2 regions of the Streptomyces sp. NPDC048349 genome follow, and region 1 is predicted to be linked to the other one. Evidence: riboswitches for the same ligand, from Rfam matches in the RefSeq annotation. Region 1 holds a riboswitch; the other holds the start of a gene.
The links. A riboswitch is a leader RNA that binds a small molecule or an ion and turns the genes downstream of it on or off. The one in region 1 is predicted to bind guanidine.
Positions count from the first base shown of each region.

Region 2: it holds a riboswitch for guanidine, as region 1 does, so the genes downstream of both, AB0D44_RS31480 (multidrug efflux SMR transporter) here and AB0D44_RS31985 (Ohr family peroxiredoxin) in region 1, are expected to answer to the same signal.

Region 1 covers NZ_JBEZLA010000093.1:3,167-10,197, forward strand. The annotation lists gene AB0D44_RS31970 (hypothetical protein) at 1-61, opposite strand, end outside; gene AB0D44_RS31975 (type 1 glutamine amidotransferase domain-containing protein) at 146-919, opposite strand; gene AB0D44_RS31980 (AraC family transcriptional regulator ligand-binding domain-containing protein) at 1,190-2,215, shown strand; guanidine-III (ykkC-III) riboswitch at 2,263-2,331, shown strand; gene AB0D44_RS31985 (Ohr family peroxiredoxin) at 2,407-2,922, shown strand; gene AB0D44_RS31990 (hypothetical protein) at 2,909-3,355, shown strand; gene AB0D44_RS31995 (hypothetical protein) at 3,473-3,763, shown strand; gene AB0D44_RS32000 (C40 family peptidase) at 4,374-4,874, shown strand; gene AB0D44_RS32005 (DUF3662 domain-containing protein) at 5,015-5,422, opposite strand; gene AB0D44_RS32010 (NAD(P)/FAD-dependent oxidoreductase) at 5,508-6,794, opposite strand; gene AB0D44_RS32015 (aryl-sulfate sulfotransferase) at 7,025-7,031, opposite strand, start outside.
Region 2 covers NZ_JBEZLA010000087.1:13,555-20,585, reverse strand. The annotation lists gene AB0D44_RS31490 (ABC-2 family transporter protein) at 110-913, opposite strand; gene AB0D44_RS31485 (transglycosylase domain-containing protein) at 1,125-3,593, shown strand; gene AB0D44_RS31480 (multidrug efflux SMR transporter) at 3,813-4,133, opposite strand; guanidine-III (ykkC-III) riboswitch at 4,165-4,234, opposite strand; gene AB0D44_RS31475 (co-chaperone GroES) at 4,304-4,645, opposite strand; gene AB0D44_RS31470 (DUF3618 domain-containing protein) at 4,692-5,054, opposite strand; gene bcp (thioredoxin-dependent thiol peroxidase) at 5,123-5,590, shown strand; tRNA gene AB0D44_RS31460 (tRNA-Leu) at 5,783-5,866, shown strand; gene rdgB (RdgB/HAM1 family non-canonical purine NTP pyrophosphatase) at 5,920-6,534, opposite strand; gene AB0D44_RS31450 (hypothetical protein) at 6,542-6,922, opposite strand; gene rph (ribonuclease PH) at 7,011-7,031, opposite strand, start outside.

The DNA of each region.
Region 1 (7,031 bases):
GCGCGAGGACCAGGCCGAGTAACAAGTACCGGCTTCGCCCGAAGGCTCTTCGTCCATTCATCCCGATCCCTTTCTCGATGCGTTCATGACCGTGCACAAGACGGAGAGGGTCTTCGGTCGCCGGCCCGAGCGGTGCGAGCCGGTCTCAGCCGGACCGGGGCACCGCCCCCGCCGCATGGGCGCGCACCAGGGCCAGGTACTCCCCCGCCAGCCGGTGGCAGTCGCCGGGCCACCGCGCAGACACGTAGTTGCCGTCCGTCACGGTGAAACCGCGTCCGGGCCGGGCGGCGGTGTCGCGCAGCGGCAGCGGCGGCCCCGCGAGGAAGTGCCGCGGATCGGCGAGCGCCGCGGTCACCTCCTGCTGCACGGTGGTGCGGTACGTGCGGTAGTAGCGCCCGAGCCACCAGCGGGTGAGGTTCCACCCGGTCAGCTCCAGCAAGGAGGTCAAGGCCGTCGTCCGCCGGCCGTGGAGGACCGAGCGGCCGGTGGCGGGGTCCTTGGCCCGGGCGGCGAGCAGCACACCGTGGCAGACGGCCCCCACCGGCAGCCCCTGGAGGAAGATCCGGGCGAACAGCTGCTGGGCGGTGGCGTCCTCCAGCAGCGTCCGCATGCCCGCGGCGTGGCCACCGGGGACGAACAGGCCCGTCAGGGCGGCCGGATCGACGTCCGCGTAGGAGGAGGGGGCGAGGAAGGAGGGGTCCTGGGTGAGGCGCCGGTAGGCGGCCAGCTCGGCGCGGCGGGTCATCAGCCAGGGCGACAGCCAGGAGAAGCCGAGGTCCGTGAGTCGCGGGTCGGCGAGCGCGACCTTCCCGTCGGGGGTGGCGAACCGCACCTCGAAGCCGGCGTCCCGCAGCGCGGCCCAGGGCACCGCCGCCTCGGTCGGGTCGTAGTCGCCTGCGGGGAGCAGGAAGAGAATCACGGCGTACTCCTCTGAGCGGTGGCGATCAGGGCAGCACGCTTCCCCGGCGCTCCGGGCGCCCCTGATCCCCCGGTGTCCGAAGGCCGACCTTAGGAGCGGCCCGCGACCCCGTCATTCACTCGGGCGGCCAGGCCGTTGACTCCCGGACCCCCGGCCCCGGGCCCGCTTCCCGGCGGCCGGCTCCCGGACCCGTTTCCGGGCGGCCGGCTCCCGGCCGCCGCCCCGCCGACGGTGTTGACGCGGGTGGAGAGCCCGCATTGACTGGCGGCCGTGTCCACCACCGAGCCGCCCTCCGTCACCGCGTGCTACGCCCACGCCGTCCTGAGCGCCGCGGCGGAGGGCACCGGCTGGTCCGGGCCGTGGGCCCTGCCCACGGACCGGCTGGAGTTCGGCGAGATGCGCGCCCTGTGGGACGGGGTGCTCGGCGCCCGGGACGCCGGCCCCCACACCGGGCTCCTCGTGGGCGACCGCATCCGGCCCGAGGGCCTGCACATCCTGGGCCACCTCGTCCTCACGTGCGCCAGCCTCGCCGACGCCGCCCTGGCGGCCGAGCGCTACCACCCCCTGGTCAGCCAGGCGGGCACGGTGACACTCCAGCGCCGCAGCGACGTCAGCCGGATCTGCTACCGGCCGACCGTCGACCCGGCGGGCATGCACCCCCAGCAGGTGGAGGCGATCGTCAGCAGCATGGTGCGGGCCGCCCGGTGGATCGCCGGCGACGACTGGGCGCCCCTGGCCGTGTCGTTCGCCCACTCCCGGGCGGGCACGGCCGAACCGTACGCGCGCGTCCTCGGCTGCCGCGTCACCTTCGACGCCCCGGACACCGCGATCACGGTCGCCAACGAGGACCTCGACAGGCGCCGGCCCCTGTACGACCCGGCGCTCAACGCCCTCCACCGGGCCTATGCCGACCGGCTCCTGGAGCAGCTGTCCCCCGCCGCCACCACCGCCGAGCGCGTGCGGCAGTGGCTCGAGCACGCCGCGCTCGCCGACGCCGACCCCGAGGGCCCCGCCAGGGAACTCAACCTGAGCGTGCGGAGCCTGCGCAGGGCCCTGCACGCGGAGGGCACCTCGTGGCGCGCGCTCCTCGACGCCGCCCGCCACGGCCGGGCCAGGCTGCTGCTGGAGACCACGGCGCTGCCGCTGGACCGGATCGCGCCGCTCGTCGGCCTGAGCGGCGGGGCGGCCCTGGTCCGCGCCTTCACCCGGTGGGAGGGCATGCCTCCGGGGGCGTACCGCAGCCGGCACCGGCACCGGCACCGGTCCCCGGATAGCGGCCCGGCCGGCCGCGGGTGAGGAGCGTCACCGCCGCCCGGGCACCCCGGCGGCCGCCTCCGTTGCTAGATTGTCCGGCGGCCGACCCGAGGCCCCGGACGAGATGCGCCGTACCCGGTTACGCACGACGACGCGCGAGGTGCTGCACGAGCAGCGCCGTCCGCTGTCCGCACCCGGGCAGCGTCCTCGTCGACACAGATGGGCCGAACGCCATGGCCGTGCCACTCACCCGCAGCCTCTACCGGACGACCGCGCATGCCGCCGGGGGCCGTACCGGATCCGTCCGCACGGACGACGGGCGCCTGGACGTCCGCCTCGCCCCGCCGCGCAAGAAGGTGCCCGGCACCACCAACCCCGAGCAGCTGTTCGCAGCCGGTTTCGCCGCCTGCTTCACCTCCGCGCTCGCGGAGGTCGCCGCCGAATTCGGGGCGGACGCGTCCGCCGCCCGCGTGGCCTGCGAAGTGCAGCTCGGCACCACGGACACGCCCGCCGGTTACGGCCTCGCGGTGGGCCTGACCGTCAGCCTGCCCGGTTGGCGGGCGGCGGACCTCCAGCCGCTGCTGCACCGGGCGGACGCGGTCTGCCCTTACTCGCAGGCGGTACGCGGCAACGTACCGCTGACGCTCCTGGCCGTGGACGCCGTGGACGCCGCGGACCCCTTCGACGCCGTGGACGCCGCGGACCCCTTCGCCACCGCCGACGGCCCCGCCCCCGATGACCGGGCCTGAGTCCGGGGCCGCGCCGGCGGGCCGCGTCCGGGGCGTCCCGGTGCCCGAGCGCGGCGCCTGGCTGCGGCGCGGCATCAGCCGCAACGGCGGACCCCTGCTCGAGGACCGCGAAGTGGTGTGGCTACAGGCCGGCCGGTACTACGCCGACAGCCGGGGTTTCGCCGGGACGACCTCGTTCGACGGTTTCCAGGTGCACTTCCACCACCTCACGGGCGAGCCCGGCGAAGACGCCGGCACCTTCCGCCGGGAGGGCGCGAACCTCGTCGAGCGGGGCACCAACACGGACGGCAGCACCTTCCTGGAGGTCTGGACCCCGCTGTCCGGCGCCGACGGTGCCACCGGTTCCTGGTCCGGTCCGGACCACCACGTGGTCCGCGTCGGCCGGCACTTGGTGCACGTCGATTCCCGTGGGGGCACGTACTGGCGGCTGTGACCTCCCCTGCGGCGGTGGCGGGCCGAAAGGGGTCCGCAGGCCCGCCGCGGGCTGCGCGGGCGCGGGAGGGCCGACGCGTCCACACTGGGAGGACGACGAGCGGAGCAGGGAGGCCTGATGAGCTGGGCATCGTGGACCACGCTGGGGATCTTCGCCGGGCGGGACGGGGTGAAGACCGGGGAGTCGGGCCTCGTCCTCAACGGTGAGCTCGACATTCACACGACCTGGACCGAGATCGACGGTCTGGCGCACGTCACGGTGCAGTACAGCGGGGCGTCCGAATGGCTGCCCCTCGCCGGGAGCCCCGTCCCGTGCCCGAGCGAGGAGGCGAGCCGCGCCCTGCACGACGCGGTCATCCACGCCGTCCGCGCGGGATCGTCCCTCCCGCTGAGCTCGGGCCGTCCCTGATCTTGCCCATGGCCGCGTCGGCCCGGGCACGCCCGGCCGCACTTTCGATTGAACGCGTTCAGATCCAGAGCTGGGGCGGCCTGCACCGAGCGCCACGCCGGCGCTCCGGGGTGAGCCTCCGGTGCGCAGGGCGCATCGGCCGCGCCGTCATCGACCGCCCTGCGATGCCGGACCCAACAGCCCCCGGGCGAGCGCAACTTGGGGCAGGCGTTACGCGATCCACCCCAGGCCCGAACTGCCCATCCCGGCCGCGTCCTTGCCGGCGCCCATCGCCGCAGACTGCCGTGGCCGACGGAGCCGCGGAGGCCAGCCGCACCGGCCCCGAGACGTCGACGCGGGGCAGACGACCCCATCGCCCGCCGCTCGACGGCGACCCGCTGCGCGACACGCCGGTTTTGGCGGCGCCCGCACGCCCCGATGGGGACGATCCCGCAGCCCAAGGGGCTGAAGGACCCGACGCCGTTACCCAACCGAGACTTTAAACTGCATAAAAGCGTGACGAATCGGACTTCTTGAGGAAGACTGGGCGGCCGTCGAGAGCAAAGAGCATCTCGTCGGGGCCAGTTCCCCGGCGTGAGGCTGTTCCTGCATCGCGTGCGGAGGTTTCACGATGGCCTACAGCCGAACGGACAAGTCCAGTTATCCAGACGATCCCCGGCCCCCGTCCCCCTCTCCCCGTACCCTCACCTCTTCCCTTCTCACCCTCCTCCTGGCCGTCTCCACCTTGGCCGGCAGCACCACCTCGGCCGACGCGGCCGTACCTTACGGCGTAAAGGCCATGGCGGTGGCGGCCTCCAAACGGGGGGCTCCGTACGCCTACGGCGCCACGGGGCCCAAACGTTTCGACTGCTCCGGCCTCACGCTCTACGCCTTCCGCAAGGCCGGCCGACGGCTTCCGCGCACGGCCGACCAGCAGTACGAGCAGACACGCCACATCCCGCCGGTGCAGCGCGCCCCCGGCGACCTGGTGTTCTTCCCCAGAGGGTCGACCATGGGCCACGTCGGCATCTACGCCGGACGCGACAAGATCTGGCACGCCCCCCGACCCGGCGGCCGCGTGCGGCTGGAGCAGATCTGGAGCGGCAACGTCCGTTACGGGCGTGCCACCTGAGCACCTCCCGGCCACCCGGCAGGGCGCTCGACGCCCGCACGACGCGGCCGCCACGGGACCCCGTACCGACCGGGCAGGGCAGGACCGGGATACGGCGAACGGACCGGCAGGCCGGGCCATTTCGGGACGAGGCCGCCGGATCAGGCGTCCGGACCGCCCAGCGGCTCGGAGGTGATGTGCGCCATGGGAGCACAGCGGACCTGGTAGCGGCCGTTGGGGACGTCTTCCACCTCGGCGAGCTGCACGGTGAGCAGCCCGGCCCATTCATAGCCCTCGCGCTCGCCGTGGCGCGCCAGCCGGTCGGTCAGCTCCTGCCCTACGACCGAGAGGTGCGGGGCGATTTCCGCGTACACCTGCCGGGGCAGCTCGACGGTGTACACGTTCGGCGCCAACGTGCGGTGGGGGCTGCACACGACGGCCTGGTCGTCGCTCGTCCGGAGCAGCGCCTCGACCACCTCCCCCTCCGCCGTCTCGCCGCCGAACAGCTTCTCCGCCACTGCCTGTTCGGCCCGCTCGATCGCCCGTTCCCAGCTCTTCAGTGTGCCCATGCACCGCGCTTGCCCTGGTTCCGCGACGTCACGCGCCCGCGGGCGGCGGCCGCCCGCGACGGCATCGACCAGCGGGAAGGCGATGTCACCGCCCGGTGGGTGACAGATCAGCTGGTCGCGCGGCCGGTTTCCGGCGGTGCCTGATGTTGACGGCCGAAGCCCTGGCCACTGCCAGGGGGTTCAAGAAGCGCAGCGGACCGATGAGGCGGGAGGCGAACAGATGCATGTGCCGCGCCAGCGAGGCGTCGCGCGCCGCGGCCGAGAACATCAGCCGCTCCAGGGGGTTGAACGGGCGGCCCTTGGCGAAGTCGGCGGCCAGGTACTGGTGACCGCTCAGCCGCCGCCGGTGTCTGCGGGCGTACGCCACGAGCGCCGCGTCGAGGTCGCCCCGGCCGGTTGCGGCCGCGGCGACGGCCTCTGCCAGCCAGTGTGCGGACTGCAGGGCCCACCCGCATCCCACTCCCCACAGCGGGTCGCCGGTCAGGGCGGCGTCGCCGATGAACGCGACGCCCGGTGCGGTCGGTTTGCGGGTGTGCAGCGGATGGTTGACGGTGCCGATGATCTTCGTGATGCGCTCGGCGGAGTCGATGGGCGGTGCTTCGGGCAGGGCGCGGACGTATGCGAGGAAGCTGCCCTCCAGGTCCTCCCGGAAGGCGGGCAGCCGCTTCTTGTCCGGGAGCACCGCAAGGACCGTCACCCCGTCGTCGTTGGGGAACGCGTACGCCATGTCGGGTTCGAGGAACCAGGCTTGACCGATGCCGCCGTGCAGCGGAAGGTTGCGGAAGTGCGCGAGGTACCCGAACCGCGCGTTCTCGTACTGCCGGGCGGGCACCCCGGCCAACCCGGCCACGGCCGAGTCCTTGCCGTCGGCGCCGACCACCAGGCGGGCCCGGATCGCGCGCTCGCCATGGGGCGTCGAGGCCCGCACCCCCGCGGTGCGGCCGGCTTCCCTCACCAGCCCGGTCACCTGGTGGCCGAGGAGCAGGTCGACGCCCGGGGTCTGCGCCGCACGGGACCTGATCAACGGGTCGAGGGTGCTGCGCCGGACGTTGTACGCGTACGGCAGCTCGGGGCCGCCCAGCGCGGCCCTCGGCTCGATCCATCCCCAACGGGTGTACCAGCGGGCCTCGTTGCGGACGGCGCCCGCCTTCTCGAGAGCGGGGATCAGGCCCAGTTCGTCCAGCACCGGGTGGGCGTTGGCCGTGATGGAGTGGGTGCACAGCACCTTGTACGCCTCGGGGTCCGAACGGCGTTCCAGCAGGGCGACGCGGACTCCGCGTCGAGCGAGCAGGATCGCCGCGGCGCTGCCGGCGAGGCCGGCCCCGCTGATGACGACGTCGTAGTCGTATCCCGTGCTCTCAGGCTTGGTCATGCGCTGATCGCTCCCTTCAGGGTGTGATGCCCTTCGTACGGGTGGTGCAGCACCACACCTGTCAGGCACATGACCAAGTGTAGAGAACCGGGAATCGGGTGACGTGTGATCAGGCTGCGGCGGCTGCCGGGGAGGCGGTCCCGCTCAGAGCACGGTCACCCGGGCCAGGGCCCAGGAGGTGTGGTCGAACGCCGTGACGGCGTTGGCGTCCGAACGAGATGGACCGTCGTTCACAAC
Region 2 (7,031 bases), on a different contig from region 1:
CGGCTCCCGCTCCCGCTCCCGCGTCCCCTGCGCCCTGGTCGACCTCGGCTCCCCCTCCCCCTCCCGCTCCGGTTCCCGCTCCGGTTCCGGTTCCCGCTCCAGGACCGCCTCAGCCACCCTGGACCACCACCTTCCGCGTCGCCGCCGCCTGCAACAGCCGCCCCACGCCCAGCAGTACGCACGCCCACCCGGCCTGGAACCCCAGCGCTCCCGCGGCGCTCCCGGCCCCGGAGTGCTTCCCGAGCAGCACGTCCATCGGAACCTGGAGCATCGCCGCCCACGGCAGGCTCCGCACCAACTCCCCGAACCCGCCGGGGAACACGGTCAGCGGCAGCAGCACCCCGGAGAAGAACACCGTGACGACCTGCGCCATCAGATTGATCCCGGACCCGTCCATCAGCCAGAACGCGGCGAGCCCCAGCAGGTAGCGCAACCCGAAACTCACCACCAGCCCCAGCACGACCGAGACCAGGAACAGCAGCCAGCGGGCCGGATCGGCGGGCAGCGCCAGCGGGAAGGCCAGCGCCCCGGCCGCCAGCGGCACCACCCCGCGCCCCGCCAACTGGAAGGCGGCCCGCCCCAGGTCGGCGGCGAGCCACCACAGCTGGAGGTCCGCCGGCCGGTACAGGTCGACGGCGATGTCACCCGTACGGACGCGCTCCTGGAACGTCTCCTGGAAACCGCCCCCGATCAACGCCCCTGCGGCGAGCAGCGACTGGCTCACCCATACGAAGGTCAGGGCCTGCGCCTGGTCGTAGCCGCCGAGCCCGGGCCGCTCGTCCCACAGGGCGATGTAGCTGTACGCCACGATGAAGCCGAACACGGTGTTGGTGAACACCCCGGCCGCGGTGGCCGTCCCGTAGGTGGCGTAGCGCCGGAACCCTCCTGCAGCGACCGCCAGGTAGAGCGGCACCCCGTGCAGGACTCGCTGCCGCAGTTTCTGACGCACCGTATCCCTCCGTTTCCCCGGTCGTTCCTACGTCGGCCAAAGCGCGCGAGCTTAGTGCGGAGGGGCGAGCCACGCGACCGGTTTATCCCCGTCCGGAGCGGAATCGGCGGCCAATCGGGTAGACACCATGAGGTACAGAAGTGGATATTTCGCACGGCGTCGAGGAGCCCTGGAGATGAGCGACCAGTCACCACCCCCGGGCTGGACCCCTCGCGACCCGGACACGCCCGACGGACCGCCCGCGGCGGCGTCCCCCGGGCCGGGCAGGACGCCCGGCACCCGGTCGGGCACACGGGCCGGCGCACAGCCCGGGACGGTTGCCGGGGCGAAGCCCGGCAAGAAGGCCCGGCGCCCGCGGACCGGTTGGCGCCGCCTCGTGCCCACCTGGCGCATGGTCCTGGGCACCGTCCTGCTGCTCGCCCTGCTGCTCGGCGGCGCCCTCGTCGCCGGGTACCTGCTGGTGGACATCCCGCCGGCCAACGCCGCCGCGACCGCCCAGTCGAACGTCTACCTCTACTCCGACGGCTCCCAGCTCGCCCGCGACGGCGAGGTCAACCGCGTCAACGTCCCGCTCTCGCAGATCCCGAGGACCGTCCAGCGGGCCGTGCTGGCCGCCGAGGACCGGGACTTCTACTCCGAACGGGCCGTGGACCCGAAGGCGATGCTCCGCGCCGCCTGGAACACCGCGACCGGCAAGGGCACCCAGTCGGGCTCGACGATCACCCAGCAGTACGTCAAGAACTATTACCTGGGCCAGGAACAGACGATCAAACGGAAGGTCAAGGAGTTCTTCATCGCGATCAAACTCGGCCGCGAGAAGTCGAAGGACTACATCCTCGAGGGATACCTGAACACCAGCTACTTCGGCCGCAACGCGTACGGCATCCAGGCCGCCTCCCAGGCCTACTACGGCAAGGACGTCGGCGAACTCACCACCGCCGAGGGCGCCTACCTGGCCACCCTCCTCAACTCCCCCAGCGCCTTCGACGTCGTCTCCCACCCCCAGGGCCGCCCCCGCGCCCTCGCCCGCTGGAACTACGTGCTCGACGGCATGGTCAAGAAGGACTGGCTGCCGGCCGCCGAACGGGCCACCACCCGGTTCCCCGAACCGGGCAAGGTCCGCGCGGCCGCCGGACTGTCCGGCCAGCGCGGATACCTCGTGGAGGCGATCAAGGACTACATCACCGAGAACGAGATCCTCGACGACAAGACCCTCGCCGAGGGCGGCTACCGCATCACCACCACCATCGACAGACGCCGCCAGAACGCCTTCGTCGAAGCCGTCGACGACCAGATGGTCGCCAAACTCGACCCGCAGAAGCGCAAGGCGGACCGCGTGGTCCGGGCCGGCGGCGTTTCCATCGACCCGGCCACCGGCAAGGTCGTCGCCCTCTACGGCGGCATCGACTACACCAAGCAGTACGTCAACAACGCGACCCGGCACGACTACCAGGTCGCCTCCACCTTCAAACCCTTCGTCTTCGCCGCCGCCGTCGAGAACGGCTCCCGCACCCAGGACGGCCGCCGGATCACCCCCTACACGATCTACAACGGCGACAACAGGCGCCCGGTCGTCGGCGGCCGGATCCGCTTCGCCCCCGAGAACGAGGGCCAGATCTCCTACGGGAACATCACCGTCAACACCGCCACCGACCTCTCCGTCAACGCCGTGTACGCGCAGATGGCCGTCGACGTCGGCACCCTCAAGGTCAAGGAGACGGCCGTCGCCCTCGGGATCCCCGAGAACACCCCCAACTTCGAACCCGTCCCCGCCATGGCGCTCGGCACCCTGCAAGCCAGCGTCCTGGACATGACCCAGGCGTACGCCACCCTCGCGGACCACGGCCGCCGCACCCCCTACACCTTCCTGGAAAAGATCACCAAGGAGGACGACACGATCGCCCTGCCCGAGCGCACCCCCACCCAGGCCGTCAGTCGCGAAGCCGCGGACACCACCACCTCCATGCTCGTCAGCGTCGTCGACAACGGCACCGGCACCGCCGCCCTCGCCGCAGGCCACCCGGCCGCCGGCAAGACCGGCACCGGCGAACTGGACCGCTCCGCCTGGTTCGCCGCCTACACCCCGGACCTGGTCACGGTCGTCGCGATGATGGGCCAGGACCCGGACACCGGCGGCCTGGAGTCGCTCTACAACGCCCTCGGGGAGTCCCGTATCGGCGGAGGCGGCTACCCGGCCCGGATCTGGGCCGCGTACACGAAGACCGCCCTGGAGGGCACCGACCCCGTCGACTTCGACCTGGAACTCCAGCCCGGCGCGTCCCAGCCCCCGCCGCCACCCAGCTTCGAACCGTTCCCCCCGCAGGAGCCGACACCCGGAGACGGCACCCCGACCCCTTCCGGCCGCCCCACCCGCCCCACGCGACCGACCCCGCCGGGCGGCCAGAACCAGGGCGGTCAGGACAACGGCGGCCGCAACCAGGGGGGCCAGGACAACGGCGGCCGCAACCAAGGGGGCCAGGACAACGGCGGCACCACCCAGGGCGAGCAGGGCGGCACCTCCACGGGCACCCAGGCCGGCACGACCCAGGGCACCCAGGGCGCGGCCGCAGGCGCCGACGCCGGCGCGGGCGCGGCCGCAGGCGCGACGGGAGGTCCGCGACCCCCCTCGGCTTTCCTCGAGTAGCCGTGCCCGCCAGTGCCCGCCGGTGGCCCCGCCAGTGCCCGCCCACGGGCGCCGGCTAGGGGGTGTCTGACGGAGGTCCTTGGTGAAGGAGCGGTGTCCGGTGCGTGCTCTCGGCGTGCCGGCCGGATGCCCCTGTACTGGACGTACTTGGGCTTTCGGCCGGTGCGGCGAGAGTGCGTGCCGGGCACCGCGACGCCGCGGACCTCCGTCAGACACCCCCTAGTGCCCGGAGGTGGCCTTCAGCCCCACCACGGCGACCAGCAGCAGACAGATGAAGAAGATCCGGGCGGCGGTGACGGGCTCACCCAGCACCGCCATACCGAGCACGGCCGCACCCGCGGCACCGATGCCCACCCACACGCCGTACGCGGTACCGATGGGCAGGGTCTTCGCGGCGTAGGACAGCAGCACCATGCTCGCGACGATCCCGGCGCCCGTGAACACGCTGGGCCACAGCCGGGTGAAACCTTCGGTGAACTTCATGCCGATCGACCAGCCGACCTCGAGCAGACCGGCGAGGAGCAGCAGAACCCATGCCATGACGGCACCTCCGAGACATCGAGCGATACGGGGTGCGTCGTCTTGTCGTACCCGGTACGGCGCGTCTCGTCGGGTTCCCCTCAAACCTAGCAAAGGACAGCGAAAGGGGCCGGTGACCTCGGCCACCAGCCCCAGAACGACGATCTACGGAGATCTTGCAGGTCTCGGTATCAGAGATAAAGACCGGTGGAGTCCTTCGACCCCTCCAGCCGCTCGGCCGCCACGGCGTGCAGGTCGCGCTCGCGCATGAGCACGTACGTCGCCCCCCGTACCTCGACCTCGGCCCGGTCCTCGGGGTCGTACAGCACCCGGTCACCGGGCTCCACGCTCCGTACGTTCTGCCCGACCGCGACCACCTCCGCCCAGGCCAGCCGCTTGCCCACCGCGGCCGTCGCCGGAATGAGGATGCCGCCGCCCGAGCGGCGCTCGCCCTCCGGCAGATCGGACTTCACGAGCACGCGGTCGTGCAGCATCCGGATGGGCAGCTTGTCGTGGGTGGTGTTCTCGCTCACGCCTCGAACCTACCTGTCCTCCTCGGGCCCGCGCTGCGCAGGGTCATCAGCGCCTGCGCCGCGCCGAGACCACCAGCAGCCCGACCACACCGGCCGCGAGCAGCGCGATGGGCACGATCCGGTCGACGCGCGGCGCCCCGTCCTCGTGGCACAGACCGGCCTTCACGTCCGTCACGAGACGGTTCACCGTGACGTACGCGCGCCCGGCGGTGTGGTCGACCGTGGAGGCGACCCTGGCCTTCGCGTCCCCGATGATCGTCTTCGGGTGCATGCGCACGCCGATCTCGTCGAGCGTCTCGGCGAGCTGCTCACGGCGGCGGACGATGTCCGCCTCGATCTGTGCGGGGGTCCTGGCTTCCGGCACCGCGCTGCCTCCGTCGTCGTGTCGTCTGTGGGCGTGATCCGTCATGGACAGTCTGTCAGCTCCGTCAGCTTAGGCTCATGTGGTACCGATCCCCTCCCGAGGAGACTGCCGACATGAGCGAGCGACTTCAGCCGGGCGACACCGCCCCCGCCTTCACCCTGCCCGACGCGGACGGCAACGAGGTCTCGCTGGCCGCCCACAAGGGGCGCAAGGTGATCGTCTACTTCTACCCGACCGCGATGACGCCGGGCTGCACCAAGCAGGCCTGCGATTTCACGGACAACCTGGACGTCCTGGCGACGGCCGGCTACGACGTCATCGGCGTCTCCCCGGACAAGCCGGAGAAGCTCGCGAAGTTCCGCGAGAAGGAGCACCTGAAGGTCACCCTGGTCAGCGACCCGGAGAAGGAGACCCTGACCGCCTACGGCGCGTACGGCGAGAAGAAGCTCTACGGCAAGACGGTGACGGGCGTCATCCGCTCGACGGTGGTCGTGGACGAGGACGGCAAGGTGGAGCACGCCTTCTACAACGTCAAGGCCACGGGCCACGTAGCCAAGATCATCAAGGACCTGGGCATCTGACCCAGCCCTGTCCCGCCACAGCGACCCGCACCCAACCGGTGCGGGTCGCCCCGTTCGTCGGGCCGAACGTGCCGTATCGGCCATCGGCCGCGTGATGCCCGAATCGTCGCCCCGGAACCGCCACCGCGCCCGGCTCCCCCATAGAATGACCCCAGCCCGGACGGGCTTGATGTCCGAATAGGGCAACATGTCGCGGTTGTGGTGGAATTGGCAGTCACGCTGGGTTTAGGTCCCAGTGGGGTAAAACCCGTGGGGGTTCGAGTCCCCCCAACCGCACGTCACGCGCCGGGGCCCGTACGCAGCTGCGTACGGGCCCCGGCGCGTACGGCTCAGCCCAGGAGTTCGCGGACCACCGGGACCAGGGCGCGGAAGGCCTGGCCGCGGTGGGAGATGGCGTTCTTCTCCGCCGGGGTGAGTTCCGCGCATGTGCGGGACTCGCCGAGGGGCTGGAGGATCGGGTCGTAGCCGAAGCCTCCCGTACCCGACGGGGCGTGGCGCAGGGTGCCCAGGAGGCGGCCCTCGACGACGCGTTCGGTGCCGTCCGGCAGGGCCAGGGCCGCCGCGCAGAAGAAGTGGGCGCCGCGGTGGGCGTCGTCGATGTCCCCGAGCTGGGACAGCAGGAGGCGCAGGTTCGCCTCGTCGTCGCCGTGGGTGCCGGCCCAGCGGGCGGAGAAGATGCCGGGGGCGCCGCCCAGGACGTCCACGCACAGGCCGGAGTCGTCGGCGACCGCCGGCAGGCCGGTGGCCCGGGCCAGCGCGTGGGCCTTGAGGAGGGCATTCTCGGCGAAGGTGACGCCGGTTTCCTTGACGTCCGGGATCTGCGGGTACGCGTCCGCGCCGACCAGCTCGTGCGGCAGGCCGGCGTCGGACAGGATGGCGTGGAGTTCGGAGACTTTGCCCGCGTTGCGGGTGGCCAGGATCAGGCGGCTGGGCGTCGAGGTCATGGCCTCATTATCCGGGCGTGCAGACCTTCGAGAGCTCGGAGGCGGCGCCGGCGACCGGCTTGATGTCCGGGGTGGGGTTGCCCTGTTCGATGGCGGTGCGGACGTTCTTGACGGCCGTGGTCATCGAGTCGATGGCCTTGCCCAGGTCGGTGTTGTCCGTCTGGTCGCCGATCTTCTTGAGGTTGGCGTCGATCTGGTTGAGGGCGTTCTGGGCGTCCTGCGGGCTGTTGCCCGCGTTGGAGACCGCCTCGGAGAGGTCGGACACGCCTTCCGTGATGGCGACCGCCGTGTTCGCGCAGTCCATCGCCGTGGAAATCGCGTCACAGGAGGTGAGGGCCGGGACGGTGAGGGCGGCGGCCAGTGCCACGGCGGTTATGCGGAGCTTCATCTTCGGTCCCCCAAGGACGTGGATACGTGGACGGGCGCACGGCTGTGACACCGTGCGCCCGTACCCTGCCAGACGCGGAACGGGGCGCCTACAGTTCCAGCGCACCCCG